One region of the Bradyrhizobium sp. RDI18 genome, then DNA from elsewhere that is predicted to be linked to it. Evidence: riboswitches for the same ligand, from Rfam matches in the RefSeq annotation. Region 1 holds a riboswitch; the other holds the start of a gene.
The links. A riboswitch is a leader RNA that binds a small molecule or an ion and turns the genes downstream of it on or off. The one in region 1 is predicted to bind cobalamin.
Positions count from the first base shown of each region.

Region 1 (5,404 bases):
TAGGTCTTCCATTGTGACTTGCGCAGCGGCAATCCTTCTCGGAGCGCAGCCTCGTCAATCTGGATCATCATCGCGCCGGACCTCTCGAGGTCGATCACCTCGTCACGGATCGCTAGCGCGATCTGACGGCATGCTTCGCTCCGTGGAATATCATCACGGACGAACGACCAGTTCAGGATCGTCACCGGTCCTGTCAGCATCGCCTTCAGTGGCTTCTTGGTCAGCGATTGCGCGTAGCGCCACCACTCCACCGCCATCGGCTTCGGCCGGGAGATATCGCCAAACAGGATGGGCGGCCGGACACAACGCGAGCCGTAGGACTGAACCCAACCATGCTTGGTGAATGCGAAGCCGGACAGCTGCTCGCCGAAATACTGCACCATGTCATTGCGCTCGAACTCGCCATGCACGAGAACGTCGAGACCGATGTCTTCCTGCCAGCGCACCGCGCGTGCCGTCTCCTCTTTGAGAAACTGCTCGTATTGTGCGTCGCTCATCGTTCCCCGCGCATGGGCCGCGCGGGCGTTGCGAACTTCCGCCATCTGCGGGAACGATCCGATCGTCGTCGAGGGAAATGTCGGCAATCCGAACCGCGCGCGCTGAACCTCGGCGCGCCGGGCGAAAGAACTGCGACGGCGCCGCATGCTATCATCGATTGCAGCCATTCGCTTGGCGACGTTCGCATTGTGAACGTTGGGCGACGTTTCGCACGCGACGGCCGCGCCTGCTGAGGCCGCAAGTACATCCGCCGCTTCCTCCCAGCCTTTAGCCAGCACGCCTCCCAACGTTGCGAGTTCTCCGATCTTCTGGACGGAGAAAGCAAGCCAGCTTTTCACGTCGGGATCGAGATCGGTCTCGAGATCGAGGTCGATCGGGACATGAAGCAGCGAGCATGAGGGTGCAATCTGCACGCGGTCCTCGCCAAGCTTGCGACGGCAGGTTCGAACCGGTCGAGCACCGCTGGAAGGTTCGAACGCCAGACATTGCGGCCATCGACGACGCCGAGAGAGAGGACAATATCCCTTCGAGCGTCGGCGACAATCGGGCTCAACTGCTCTGGGGCGCGGACCAGGTCGATGTGAAGGCCCGCAACCGGCAACGTCAAAGCGGTTTCCAGGTTGTGGCCGATCGTTCCAAAATGGGTAGCGAGCATGATCTTGAGGTCGGGAACCTTCTTGGCCAAGTGGGCGTAGGTCCGGCGCAGCGCGTCGCGTGTAGCGTCGTCGAGGTCCAGGACCAGACATGGCTCGTCCAGCTACACCCACTCGGCGCCCCTTAGGGTGAGTTCGCGGAGAACATCTACATAGACCGGCAGCAGCCTATCAAGGAGCAACAGCGGATCGAATGCAGGATCTGCGCTCTTGCCGAGCTTCAGAAAGGTGACCGGACCAACCAGCACCGGGCGCGTCTGACAACCCAGGCTTTTCGCCTCTTCATACTCCTCGATCGGCTTGCGAGAGGAAAGCGTGAAGGTCTGGTCCTTGTGAAATTCCGGCACCATGTAGTGATAATTGGTGTCGAACCATTTGGTCATCTCCTGCGCTGCGGCGCCGTGCTCGGCGTGACCGCAATTCGCATCATGGTCATCGCGCTGTGCGCCCCGTGCCATCGCAAAGTAGGTCTTGAGCGAAACAGGGCCTGCGCTCCAACCGTAAATTTCCGGAATGGCACCGACCATCACGCTGACATCGAGCACATGGTCATAAAGCGAGAAGTCGTTTGAAGGAATTACGGTTACGCCGAGCGATTTCTGCCGCGCGCGAAGCGCAGCCGCAGCCTCAAGAAGCTGCGTTTCGTCAGACTTTCCGGCCCAATAGCTCTCGAGCGCGAGTTTGAGTTCGCGGCGCGGACCGATGCGCGGCGTGCCGAGGGTAGCGACAGGAATCGAGAGAAGAGACATAGCTTCAACCCTATGTTGGGAGCAAAGGCCATGGCGGACGCGTGCAGAAAAAGCCGCCGAAGCGGCAACTGCTTGGCGCACCACCGGGACACCCCGCCCGTGGACGAATATGTTGTCGGGCCAGGTCTCCCGGCTCGCGGGTCGTCGCTGCTATCCGGCCTTCCCGAAGCCGCGTCGCTTCAGTGACTTCTATTGGACAGCGGCTCGCCGCTTACAGTTGCGGGGGCAGCGCCGGCATCGCACCGGCTTCCCTCTTAGCTCCGGATCAATCCGGAGAGCCTCGACATCTCCGATTACCTGCAAGAGGGGCCGTTCCGTTCGGTTCTCGGGAGCGATCGTCTGGACAACGGAGGCATCTAGCGCCTCGTCGTCGTGCGGCCCGATCGTCGCATAGAGTTCGGCGCGCGTCTGGATTCGATCGACAATCTTGTGGGTGCCGCGGTCGCGCGATCGCAGCTTACAGATCTTCCTGCGCCTTGTTAGCCACCCGCAGCGCAGACACCGGCCAGATCACCATTGAATAGTTACCTCGAATTCTGCCACCGCAAAGCAACGGCGTCTTGCCGAAGGCGGTCATGTTGGCGAGCAGCGGCACGCCCGGCATCCGCTCGGCAAAGGCAGGAACATTTCCGCGGTGTTGAGCGCGCCGGGAAAATCGGTAGGCGCCCGCCTCCAACTCTGCACGCGCTTATGTGCTGTATCGCGAGGCACACCCATATCTTTGCCGAAAGTACCGTCGCATCGCCGTACCCATGCAGTGACGTAGCCATTGCCCGAGGGTTGCCCACCTGCGCGCATCTCTATCCCCTGCATCCGCTCCGCGACCACCTTGGCCAAAAACGCCCGTTCAGGCATGACTGCCGCATCACCTTTCAGGCCCTTGCTTGAAAGTTACGGGCAACCCCGATCTCGTGGCCTTCGAGCGGCATGTCATCCATTCCGTCGTCTGCGGACTTGAACCATCCACCGTCGCACTCCGAAACGACCATTTTGCCTGCGCCATATTCCGCGTGACGCTTCGCCAGGTGCAGGCCTTGGAGCAGACATCGGCAGTGCTTGCGGCTTGGCTGTCGGCCTGGGACGAGCTCGGTCCGGTGGACGCCGACGACCCATCGATGCGCTACATTGACATTCCTATCGGCCTGTAGCTGCTCAAGATTCTGAATTCGCAGTGTACTTTACATACAGACTATAATAGATCACCGAAACCCGTGACGAGTGTCGCCGAGATGACCATCCCCCCTGAACAACGAAGGGAAACGGTGACCTCCCTAGGCATCCGGGCTTATCGCGGTAGACCGACCGATGCGTTGAGCTGCACGCTGCGTCCAGTTGATCATCTTTGCACAAAAGATGCGACACATGCGCAAAAATCACCGCCAAACGGCGCAAGAACTCGAGTATTCGATCATTTGTTCGCGCGACTAGAGACGACTAAAAGGGCATCTCTTAACACTGATGTTCTCACAAGCTTGGAGCTCTCGGTGAGTGATCGATCTACTCATCTCGATGCTCCTTCAGCGGCCCCTTGGGGCGTTTCCTCCCTGACTTGGCCGCGCGTAACATTCGCGCGGCCTTTTTTCTGCCTCCAGCAAGAGATTGACTTGCAGGATTCAATGGGCTTTGAACGCAAAAACGCATGGTGCGAGTAGGTTCCCGCGCAGATCCAGGGTCATTAGCCCCTTGGAAGAGTTGTTCGTAAATGCCGGCGTACGGTCACCCATCCAATTTTCGATTTGATTTCAAGAATAGGACGCCTCCGCAAGGCCGGCGATTGACGTCCTCGTAATGTAATAAGCCGCCTCCGCGTCTTCGGGCGAGCGGCTCTGCAAGAAAGGTTGCGGTCGGGTATCTTCAAGCGGACTCCAGAGCGTCGCTCATGTATATCGAGTTCACGAAATCGGCCACATCGAACCGTGAGCCGCCAGATCCGTCGGAATACTTCCAGACGACCAATTAGTTGCGCCGTGCTTTGTCATCTGAGACCGTCGGTCTCCTCCGTCTGTCATACCGTTCCGCTAGGTCCAGCAGCCTTTTTCTGGTGAAAGGGTCTGCCTTGTCCGCTAGATCGCGAATGATCTGGGCCCGGTCCTTTAAAAACTGCTCATCCACGAAAACACCTATCCAGTGCAAGTTTCCGTTTTTTTAGCACTCAGTCGTTTGGTTCTCATCGGCTTTCCTTCCCTGCACTTTTGATCCACCCATGACATTAACGCTCTGAGGGGTGAGGCCGAGACGGTTCGTCATAGGAATTTCGGAATCGACCAGGCACGCGCCATTTCGACACGCTTGGCACCACCCTTGAGCTTCACGGCGTCGCTGCCACGCTGAAGGAAGCCTCCGGCGTTCCGCCAGAAGCAAGGCATAGGTCTGGCCTGTGTGCGCGCAACCGCATCTAAGTAATAATTCCCATGGCCACTGACCGGCACTGTGTTTGCCGAATCCGAGGCGGACGTTGCCAACGCTATCTCCGGCCAGGATGACGTCGACGATGCGTGTCGTAATAGCCTCGTACGCTGTGCCCAGGCGACACGACGTCCCTCCACTGTCCGCCGCTGCAGCATTGGATAGCGACACGTTCAAGAGGCTGCTCCGAACTGTGGCTCATTTTAGATCCCGGTCGATCGCTCGCCCCGTATCCCTGCAGCCAGTGATTCCTAGGGAAGTCGAGAGAAAACCGTCAATGGTAGAGGGAAGGAAGGATCTTGCCTCTCCAAAATTGGAGAACTACGCACAAACGTTAGTCGTCGCGCAACCATCTCTGTCGCCAATGCCCATCGCAGCGTCCGGGGATTGCTCACGAAGGCTCCTGGTCCGACGCGGGCAGATCCAGCAAACCAAACGGGATCCAGGCCAGAAAAGGCCAGAAGAAATAGAAGGATGCGACCGCTCGATAGGGCGCGGTCGAGTAAACTTCGTCGCGCGACAGCTCAGCCGCAGCACGCTTGTTCATCCTGTAAGCAGTGAAGTCGATGATTGTTGCCGACGTGTCTGTCACTTGATGCTTCCATGCTACTCTAGCGTCACACCGAATTCTAATGAGAAGTTTGTCAACTCCGCTAATGCGCTTCTGCCGCGCGCCTGTCTCCCGCGACTCGGTGCCACATTTAAGCCGCTCGCAACCAGCGAAGCCATTTGTGGTCGGCCTCCCGCCGCGCCTTGAAGTGGTCGACGCATTTGTTCGAACAAAGGGCCGTTCGCCAGCAGTAGTAGCGGATCAGCCCGAACTTTCCGCCGCATATCGCACAGCACCTCACTGGACCGTAGTAGGGAATATGGGAGCTGTTGCGCATTTTCGCCTCCTATCGGCGTTAGGTGGATAGCCCCTGCACTTTCTTCGCCTCAGCGCCACGCCCGCACGTGAAATGCCGCGTCGGCGATGCCAGGTCTCGCGGTAGGTACGGGCGCTGGGGGCAAGAGTTTGACCCTGATGTGCGCTTCCCTGGTGAAGCGACGGCTCAATCGGAGTCCTTCGCTGAGATTTCCAATCTGTAACGAATATTT
Region 1 covers NZ_JBICRN010000006.1:717,947-723,350, forward strand. Annotated here, with positions in the region: partial or broken gene metE (5-methyltetrahydropteroyltriglutamate--homocysteine S-methyltransferase) at 1-1,900, opposite strand, end outside; cobalamin riboswitch at 2,002-2,197, opposite strand; gene ACFXS9_RS04405 (hypothetical protein) at 2,358-2,576, opposite strand; gene ACFXS9_RS04410 (DUF6925 family protein) at 2,591-2,788, shown strand; gene ACFXS9_RS04415 (hypothetical protein) at 2,785-3,048, shown strand; partial or broken gene ACFXS9_RS04420 (3-methyl-2-oxobutanoate hydroxymethyltransferase) at 4,079-4,508, opposite strand; gene ACFXS9_RS04425 (hypothetical protein) at 4,698-4,898, opposite strand; partial or broken gene ACFXS9_RS04430 (hypothetical protein) at 5,359-5,404, opposite strand, start outside.

Region 2 (5,404 bases), on a different contig from region 1:
CACTGGCCAGCGTGACGCGTAACGAGGGCTTCCCCGATGGCCGGGTGGCCTTCACGTCCTGTCCGGCACGCTGGCGCGTGCGTTCCTCGCGATAGAGCACATAAGCGCGCGCGACCTTGTGGTGCTCGCTGCGCATCAAGGCAAGTTCAACCTGGTCCTGCACGTCCTCGATATGAAAGGTGCGGCCCTCGCTCATCCGGCGCGACAGCGCGCCGACGACTTCGGCGGTCAGTTGCTCGACGATTTCATGCACCCGGCGGGAGGCCGCCGCGCCATGCCCCTCGACCGCGAGAAACGCCTTGGTCATCGCGACCGAAATCTTGCTCGCGTCGAATTTCGAAACCGTGCCGTTGCGGCGAATCACCTGCATCGGCGGCTGCGCTTCCGAGGCGACAAGCGATTCGGGGCGCAGACGAATGAATGGAGCGGCGTTGGCTTCGCGATCGAGAGAGAGTGACATCAAGAGACCCCGTAGTTGTGTTGGGGCCGGATGTCAGAGGACGCTACAGCTTTAGCCCACGCGAAAACGCGGGCATGAATCTGCAAGCGCCGCCGGGACACCCCGCCCGTGGACGTTTTTTCGGCGTCGCGGCAGGTCTCCTGGCTCGCAGGTCGCTGTTGTCCCCGTGTCTTCCCGATGCGATGCCGCATCAGTGACGTCAGATTCGGAAACAACTCACTGCTTACAGTTGCGGGGGCAGCGCCGGATTTTCGCGGCTTTCGCGCGATACACCGGCTTCCCTCTTAGCCACCATGTGTTGGGCCATGGCGGACCGTGACGGCTATATCTGGTGTTATTCGGATGCGGCTGTCAATGGGGCGCGCGGGCGATGTGCAAGAATTTCGGCGACGGAACCCCGCGGCTGTGAACAACAATGACAAGGCGCCGGTGAATGTCGCCGAGTTGACGCGCCTGCCGCGTTGCCGATAAGTGGACCAGTCGTGGTTCTTCGGGAGACGTTCTTCCGAAGCTAAGAGGGAAGCCGGTGCGGCCGAAAAGCCAAAGCCGGAGCTGCCCCCGCAACTGTAAGCGGCGAGCCGCTGTCCAACAAAGTCACTGAGACCTCGCAAGGTTTCGGGAAGGCCGGACAGCAGCATTGACCCGCGAGCCAGGAGACCTGCCTCGACAACATACACGTCCTCGGGCGGGGTGTCCCGGTGGTGCGGTTGCGATTTTCCGCGCGCGCTCTGCCGTTCGCGAAAATCCAGACGTGTCACTTCGGCCTTTGCCCCCAACTTTTGGGGTTAAGCCAATGTCTTCTTCCAAAGCTACGTCTACTTCCACCATCTCCACTTCTTCACTTCGCGTTGCCTCCCTCGGCACGCCGCGCATCGGTCCGCGCCGTGAGTTGAAATTCGCGCTGGAGAGTTTCTGGTCGGGCGCAACCGACGAGAAGGCGCTGATCGAAACCGGCATCGGGCTTCGCGCCGCAAACTGGGCGCGCCAGAAAAAGCTCGGCGTCACGGTGATTCCGTCGAACGATTTCTCGTTCTACGACCAGGTTCTCGACACATCAGTGATGGTCGGCGCGATCCCGGAAATCTATCGCTGGAGCGGCGGGCCGGTCTCGCTTGCGACTTACTTCGCGATGGCCCGCGGCACGCAAGGCAAGCCGCATGAGGCGAATTGCGGCCATGCCAGTCACGGGCATGACGATGCGCACGGCGTGCCGGCGCTGGAAATGACAAAATGGTTCGACACCAACTACCACTACATGGTGCCCGAACTGACGAAGGATCAGAAATTCATCCTCGCCTCGCGCAAGCCGATCGAGGAATACGAGGAAGCCAAGGCGCTGGGCTATCAAACCCGCCCCGTGCTGGTCGGCCCGGTCACGTTTCTCAAACTCGCCAAGAGCAAGGATGCCGGCTTCAATCCGCTGTCCCTGCTTGATCGCTTGCTGCCGGTTTACATCGAGGTGCTGCGCGAACTTGCCTACCGGGGCGCGGAATGGGTACAGATCGACGAGCCGTGTCTCGTGCTCGATCTTGATATTGTCGCCCAGCAGGCGTTGCATTATGCCTATGCGGAGATCGCGAGCGCAGTGCCGCAGCTCAAGATCATGCTGACGACCTATTTCGGCGGTCTCGGCGCCAACCGCGACACCGCGCTATCCCTGCCCGTCGCCGGCCTGCATCTCGACCTCGTGCGCGCGCCGGAGCAGATCGACGACCTCGCCGGATTTCCTGATGACCTCGTGCTATCGCTCGGAATCATCGATGGCCGTAACATCTGGCGCGCGGATTTGAGCCGGCTTCTCGACCAGCTCGAGCCCGCAATCGCCAAACTCGGCAAGCACCGTGTGCAGATCGCCCCCTCCTGCTCGCTACTGCACGTCCCGATCGATCTGGCGCTGGAGACCGGGCTCGATCCCGAAATCAAGGGCTGGCTCGCGTTTTCGGTGCAGAAGCTCGAGGAACTGGCCACGCTCGGAACGGCACTCGCCGATGGCCGCAGAGCAGTCGAAGCCACGCTGAAAGCCTCGAACCAGGCGGCGACCTCCCGCAAGACCTCGCCGCGCATTCACGACGCGAAGGTAGCGGCACGCGTTGCCGGCATCAATGAACCGATGCGCTTCCGCTCCAGCATCTTCGCTGAACGCGCCACCGTTCAGCGCGAGCGCTTCAACCTGCCGGCGTTCCCGACCACCACCATCGGCTCGTTCCCGCAAACCGCCGACGTCAGGAACGCCCGCTCCGCGCACGCCAGGGGCGCCCTGACGGACGAAGCCTATAAGCTCTATCTGCAGAACCAGACCGCCCGCACCGTGCGCTGGCAGGAAAATATCGGGCTCGACGTGCTCGTGCATGGCGAGTTCGAGCGCAACGACATGGTGCAGTATTTCGGCGAACAGCTCGCAGGCTTCGCTTTCACCGCGCACGGCTGGGTGCAATCCTATGGATCGCGCTACGTTCGCCCGCCTGTGCTGTTCGGCGACGTCTCGCGCCCAAAGCCGATGACGGTCGAGTGGTGGCAATATGCCCAGTCGCTGACGAAAAAGCCGATGAAGGCGATGCTCACCGGCCCTGTCACCATTCTGAATTGGTCGTTCGTCCGCGACGACATTGCGCGCAGCGAAGCCTGCCGGCAGATCGCGCTCGCGATCCGCGACGAGGTTACCGATCTCGAAGCGGCCGGCGCCGGCATGATCCAGATCGACGAGGCCGCGCTGCGGGAGGGCTTGCCGCTGCGCAAATCCGAATGGAAGGTTTATCTCGACTGGGCCGTCGACGCCTTCCGCCTCTGTTCGTCCGGCGTGCGCGACGAGACGCAGATCCACACCCACATGTGCTACTCGGAGTTCAACGACATTATCGGCGCGATCGGCGCGATGGACGCCGACGTGATCTCGATCGAGACCTCGCGCTCGAAGATGGAGCTGCTCGATGCGTTCAGGGATTACCGCTATCCGAACGAAATCGGCCCCGGCGTCTACGACATCCATTCGCCGCGCGTTCCCGAGATCGGCGAGATGACCGGCCTGCTCAAGCTGGCGCGACAGCGGCTCTCCGACACGCAGATCTGGATCAACCCGGATTGCGGACTGAAGACCCGCAAATGGGAGGAGGTCCGACCCGCGCTCGCCAACATGGTGGCCGCGGCCCGCGAATTGCGGGCGCTGGCGTAACCTGCCCGCCCCGTCTCTCATCAAGGCAACTCAAGGAGGACGTCATGCGCTTCTGGATCGAATGCACGCGATTTGAGACGGGGCAATCTACCCACATCAACATTGCCCTCGTCGGCAGCATGTGGCGCGACGGCGAGCGCACGGTGCTCGCCTTTGTCGGCGGCGATGGGCAAAAGGTCGAAGTGGTCGAGACGCCGGAACACATTCTGGCCGTACACCTCGGGGCGCCGGCCGCGGCGCCATGAAGGTTCGAAACAAGCACAAAAAAAACGCGGCGTCACCGCCGCGTTTTCGTCGTTCAGAATTAAGCGCCGCTTACGCCTGGGGCTGCGGCTCCAGACCCGGGTCCGGATCGGGACGCGGGCGCGGCTTGCCGGCGGGCGGCACGGCGGAAGTGCGCGGCGTGCTCGGCTCGAGCACCGACTCGCGGTTGGGCTTCTTGCCCTTCAACAAATCGATGATCTCGTCGCCCGTGAGCGTTTCGAACTCGAGCAGGCCCTTGGCCAGCATCTCGAGATCGTCGCGCTTCTCGGTGAGGATTCGGGTGGCCTCGTTGTAGCCTTCCTCAACCAGCCGCTTGATCTCCTTGTCGATCTTCTGGACGGTCGCTTCCGAGGCATTTTGCGTGCGCGACACCGACATGCCCAAAAACACCTCGTCCTGGTTTTCGCCGTAGGACACGGTGCCGAGCTCTTCCGACAGGCCCCAGCGCGTCACCATCATGCGCGCCAGTCGTGTCGCCTGCTCGATGTCGGAGGCCGCGCCCGAGGTGACCTTCTCACGGCCGAAGATCAGTTCTTCCGCGACGCGGCCGCCCATCATGATAGCGAGGCGCGAGGTCATCTGCTCGAGCGACATCGACAACTTGTCGCGCTCGGGAAGCTGCATCACCATGCCCAGCGCGCGGCCGCGCGGGATGATCGTCGCCTTGTGGATCGGATCGGTCGCGACGACGTTCAGGCCGACGATGGCGTGGCCGCCCTCGTGATAGGCCGTCAAGAGCTTCTCTTCCTCGGTCATGACGAGCGACTTGCGCTCGGCACCCATCATCACCTTGTCCTTGGCCTCTTCGAACTCGGCCTGCGTCACCATCCGCTTGTTGCGGCGGGCAGCCGTCAGCGCCGCCTCGTTGACGAGGTTCATCAGGTCGGCGCCGGAGAAGCCCGGGGTGCCGCGTGCGATGGTCTTGAGGTTGATATCGGGCGCCAGCGGCACCTTGCGGACGTGAACTTTCAGGATCTGCTCGCGGCCGACGACGTCCGGGTTCGGCACCACCACCTGGCGGTCGAAACGGCCCGGACGCAGCAGCGCGGGATCCAGCACGTCGGGCCGGTTGGTCGCGGCGATCAGGATCACGCCTTCATTGGCTTCAAAACCGTCCATCTCGACCAGCAACTGGTTGAGCGTCTGTTCGCGTTCGTCATTGCCGCCGCCGAGACCGGCGCCGCGATGACGGCCGACCGCATCGATTTCGTCGATGAAGATGATGCAGGGCGCGTTCTTCTTGGCCTGCTCGAACATGTCGCGGACGCGGCTTGCGCCGACGCCGACGAACATTTCGACGAAGTCCGAACCCGAGATGGTGAAGAACGGCACGTTGGCTTCGCCCGCGACCGCACGCGCGATCAGGGTCTTACCAGTTCCGGGAGGGCCGACCAGCAGCACGCCGCGCGGAATGCGTCCGCCGAGGCGCTGAAACTTGCCGGGGTCGCGCAGGAATTCGACGATCTCCTGCAGATCCTGCTTGGCTTCGTCGACACCGGCGACATCTTCGA
Region 2 covers NZ_JBICRN010000008.1:6,087,750-6,093,153, reverse strand. Annotated here, with positions in the region: partial or broken gene ACFXS9_RS38430 (ribonucleoside-diphosphate reductase subunit alpha) at 1-460, opposite strand, end outside; cobalamin riboswitch at 573-793, opposite strand; cobalamin riboswitch at 927-1,141, shown strand; gene metE (5-methyltetrahydropteroyltriglutamate--homocysteine S-methyltransferase) at 1,254-3,629, shown strand; gene ACFXS9_RS38420 (hypothetical protein) at 3,674-3,874, shown strand; gene ftsH (ATP-dependent zinc metalloprotease FtsH) at 3,945-5,404, opposite strand, start outside.
Region 2: another riboswitch for cobalamin. It lies ahead of metE (5-methyltetrahydropteroyltriglutamate--homocysteine S-methyltransferase); the one in region 1 lies ahead of metE (5-methyltetrahydropteroyltriglutamate--homocysteine S-methyltransferase).